Regions from separate parts of the Gluconobacter sp. Dm-74 genome, predicted to be linked through region 1. Evidence: predicted binding sites of a transcription regulator. Region 1 holds the regulator's gene; the other holds the start of a gene.
What was found. Region 1 encodes LexA, which represses DNA repair genes until DNA is damaged. Its sites were predicted from a motif close to TGTTCTANNTANGTTC; they were not measured.
Positions count from the first base shown of each region.

Region 2: JK208_RS15080 (ImuA family protein) is a predicted target of LexA. The motif match lies at 1,410-1,425, and genes of this name have one in related genera.

Region 1 is NZ_JAERLX010000002.1:73,869-76,068, forward strand. Features, by position in the region: gene JK208_RS03520 (hypothetical protein) at 1-509, shown strand, start outside; gene lexA (transcriptional repressor LexA) at 564-1,283, opposite strand; gene rpmG (50S ribosomal protein L33) at 1,587-1,754, shown strand; gene JK208_RS03535 (septum formation initiator family protein) at 1,839-2,168, opposite strand.
Region 2 is NZ_JAERLX010000015.1:27,048-29,247, reverse strand. Features, by position in the region: gene JK208_RS15085 (DNA polymerase Y family protein) at 1-715, opposite strand, end outside; gene JK208_RS15080 (ImuA family protein) at 600-1,391, opposite strand; gene JK208_RS15075 (chromosome partitioning protein ParB) at 1,819-2,115, opposite strand; gene JK208_RS15070 (ParA family protein) at 2,112-2,200, opposite strand, start outside.

The DNA.
Region 1 (2,200 bases):
ATCCGAACGGCCCTCATGGTGACAGCGAGAATATTCATCGCGCCCGCGGTGAGAAATACTCCGAAACTCCAATTCTTCCCGAAAGCGGAAATATCTGGCCCGGGGCCCCACAACCGCTCCCGACGCTCAAGGATGTCGAAAACCCCAACAGTACGTTCAGCCACGCTCTCGGCGATCCGGCGACCTACTTTGGCGGTGCTGCACTTGACGAAAACTTCATGGGCGGAATCGCTGGCAAGGGCGCTCTTGGAGCCTCCGGCCCGCAACTCATGCAGGGCCAGAGCCTGTCAGTCGGGGAAGGTGCCGATACGCATCAGGGTGTGTCACACGACCGTAGCCATCTTATTCCGACGCTTCCTTCGTCAGTTCCCGACAGTGCGGCCCGCTTTCTGAACAAAAGCCCCAGCAAGGCCATCATCATTCCTAACGGAGATGGCACCAGCACAGTTATCGGCCCGGACGGAAGTGTGAAGGTCATTCACGGAACAACCTTACCTCCCACACAATGAGGGTCTACTGACGGACCAGAGCCGTCAGCATTTTACCATATCAGGCGTCCGTCTTTAATACTGACGGAAAAGGGCGATCAACCGTCCCTGAATGTTCACACGCTCTGCTGGGAAGATGCGCGTTTCGTAATCCCGGTTCGCAGCTTCCAGTGCGATCATTGATCCGCGACGGCGTAGCTTTTTGAGCGTCACTTCCTGTCCATCAATGAGGGCAACGATAATCTGTCCATTTTCGGCCGTCTCACGTCGCCGAATAATGGCGATGTCTCCATCCAGAATTCCAGCCTCGATCATCGAATCGCCAGCCACCGTGAGGGCGTAATGCTCTCCGGTGCCCAGAAGCGAAATGGGAACTTCGATCCTGTCGCTGTCGTCCTGCATGGCTTCAATCGGCAAACCCGCTGCGATACGACCATAAAGAGGAATGCTGACGGTCTGACGATCATTGGCGACACTGGCTTCGGAGAAGGCTCCATCAAGGCCCGTCTCGCCCTGGCTCAGAACAGCCGGGACAAAACCGGTTTCCGGAGCCAGAGCGGCAACAGGAGCTTCCGTACCCATATGGGGCAGACGCAGCACTTCGAGCGCCCGTGCACGGTGATGGTGCCGACGCAGAAAGCCACGTTCTTCCAAAGCGGAAATCAAGCGATGGATGCCCGATTTGGAACGTAGTTCGAGGGCATCTTTCATCTCATCGAAAGAGGGCGAATATCCCGTGCGGCGGAGATGATCGTCGATATACAGCAAAAGCTGGTGCTGCTTACGGGTCAGCATACAGGCGCTCCCATGCGCCTCGGCGGAGGCAGGTCAGAACAGGACACAGAATGACGGGCATCCTGCATTTGTTCCTTATAGGTTCCCACCTGTTGCCCTTCAAGCAAAGAGACGCACCGACAGAGTTATCCAGCAAGAATTTTTAAGCTTCAAACTCCTTGAAACTACAGGAAAACCGCTAAATCGTGCGCAAAGGTCTTGACCTGCGGGCCACAAATCAGCATGGTGCGCCAAATCTAGAGATCAACATGCTGCATCGACACCTTCGAGCGGCATAAGTTATGGCGAAAGCCCGAGGGTATCATGGGAAAGAGCAACGTTATTCAGATCCGGCTCGTTTCGTCAGCTGAAACCGGCTACTTCTACGTCACGAAGAAGAATGCCCGTTCCGCTACGGGAAAGATGGAAGTGCGCAAGTACGATCCGGTCGCACGCAAGCACGTCGTGTTTCGCGAAGCCAAGATCAAGTAAGGCTGCATCCAGCAGTCTTTATAAAAAAAGCGGCCTTCGGGCCGCTTTTTTTATGCTCTGAGAGCTGTTCGTTTTAACTACTGCTTAGAACAGCTTGTCATGCGGTCCGTAAGGAACAACCAGATCGCCGCTGCGCGTCAGGTTCATCGTGGCACGCGCACGCTCATCCAGCATATCAGCGTCCAGCGCTTTCTCCTTGAGGGCAACGACACGGCGACGCCAGACATTCTGCTCGTCATCAGCGTCCTGCCGGGCCTGAAGCGCATCCTTTTGAAGCTGGGTCTGCTCCTGATAGGCATGAATCCCGTGCGCTCCATGCAGAGCGTTCCAGCCGAAATAGGCGGTAAGCGACAGAAAAAAAGCCGGAGGAGCTACGGCGCGGACACCACGCTTGATAAGTCGGATCAGTGTCACGTCGCGAAAACTCCGTTCTGAGAGACTGTATC
Region 2 (2,200 bases), on a different contig from region 1:
CAGGTTGAAAGATGCTGAGCGGGCGGACCTGCCGTCCCAGAGCCTCATCGAGACAGGTCAGAAGCTCTGCCCCAAAACGCTTGGCTAGAGGTGCGCGCGGGAGGGCCGCCAACGCGCCGATCGTGTTCAGTCCGAGACGGCTAAGGCTGGATAGCGTCTGTTCCGGCAAAGGAAGCACTGAACAGGGCAACGGCTGCAGCGCCTGTTTCTGCTGACCGGGAGGCACGAGACAGATCCGGTCGATCGCCGAGCGGGCCAAGGCGCGTGAGGCAGCGGCCGTATCGCTCAGCGCCACAGAGCAGGAATGCCCCCTCGCCTTCAGGCGTTCCCTGACGAGATCCAGCATGGCCGTCTCACCCCCGTAAAGATGGGCGCATCCGGTGGTATCGCTGTAGAGGCTGTCCGGAGCATCGAACGCGGGCAGCGGCGACAGCCAGATCAACCATGAGCACAGATTGGTCAGCGCGACTCTCTGTGCGTCGGCGTCCTCTTCTGCGGTCAGAAGATCCGGCACCAGGGAGCGGGCCTGCGCTAGCGGCATTCCGGGTGTCAGTCCGGCTGCGAGCGCAGCCGGACTGACACCAGTGACGGTGTGGCGGTTATGTGCCAGCGCGTGCACAACGAGCGGCCTGTCGGGCGGGAAGTCTTCCGGGCGGGAGAGCTGAAGGCGCTCGGTGCGCCAGAAGGGCATCCAGAGAGCAAGAAAGCGGCGCATGATCGGTGCAGTCGAGGATCCAGTGAGCAGGGCGGCCTCCCCTCACCCGCAGCAGCGCGGCAGAAAGGCGTCGGGAACCGGGAAGCGGCATGGCCAGTCCCGGAAAAAATCGTGGTGATGAGGGATGAGAGAGGATCCGCCAGCGCGTGGCGCACGCGCAGGGATCTTTCCCGGGAGCGCGCGTGAGGGGAGCCAAACGCAGGAAGAAGCCTGTGTTGCCACTCGCCTCTACGGCCAGATTGAGGCGACGGATTTCCTTGAGGCTTGGAACGTGGCTTCCTGTGATAACGGCCAGTGCGCGCTCTGGTCCGCGCAACACGTCTTCGGCGACAGCTAGCAGACTGGCGGGATCCGTTTCAATGCAGACCAGAGTCTCTGGAGACAGACCGGACTGATGCAGTCCCCAGGCATTCAGTGCGGCAGGCGTATCGCTGATCCAGAAGACCGGCCCCCTGCCCTTTTGCAGGATGGGCAGCAGCATGGCGAGACTAGCCCCGATCTCCAGAGGATCAGAAATCAGAAAGTCATGCAGGCTGCCGGTCTTGAGACCGCCGCCGAGATGGATATCGACGGCAGAATGCCCCGTGGCGAGTATGTCAGTCTGGGAACGAGACAGGTCTCGACGCTCCAGGCGTCGGACCTGCTCGCGCAGTCGCGCCAGGGCGTCCGTTGTCATTTATGTTCTCCTTAGCGAGAACATAAAGAGAACAGAGATTTTATGATTGCAAGTGTTTTCCGAATCACCCGGTAAAACAATTTATCGGGTTTTAATAAAAACCGGATAAATTATCAAACCGGATTATTCTTTTTATACAGCTTCCAAGGGGCTTCTATGACAACGCCTTGGGTAACGCCTCGCCTAGTCGCTTCCTTAGCGATTTCGTCGGAGACGTCGGGAAATACCTTAGCGTAGTTGTTCTGTTCGAGGACTGGGTAGGCGGCCTCTACGTTTCGCTGGTTCTCTAGCTACGAAACCATGATCCGCAGCTACGCGATCAACTCGTTCGACATCGGCGGCGGAGGCGACTTTTCCGCGCGATCTGAGCTTTCTCAATTACCCGATAAACAGTATTACCGGGTTTTATAAAAAACCGGATAAACCGTTAAACCGGATTATTCTCTTTATACAGCTTCCATGCGTCTTCTATGACAACACCTTGGGTAACGCCTCGCCTAGTTGCTTCCTTAGCGATTTCGTCAGAGACGTTGGGAAATACCTTAGCGTGTAGTTGTCCTGTTCGAGGACTGGGTAGGCGGCCTCTACGTTTCGCTGGTTCTCTAGCTACGAAACCATGATCCGCAGCTACGCGATCAACTCGTTCGACATCGGCGGCGGAGGCGACTTTTTCGCGCGATCTGAGCTTTCCCACATCAATCGCAAAAGGCTTTTTTTCGGTCATTCTGCCGCTCCTGTAAGGCGTCGGTACACAGCTTGTGCAAAGCCATCGGCGTTTTCGATCGCTGCCACAATGTTACCTTGTGGCG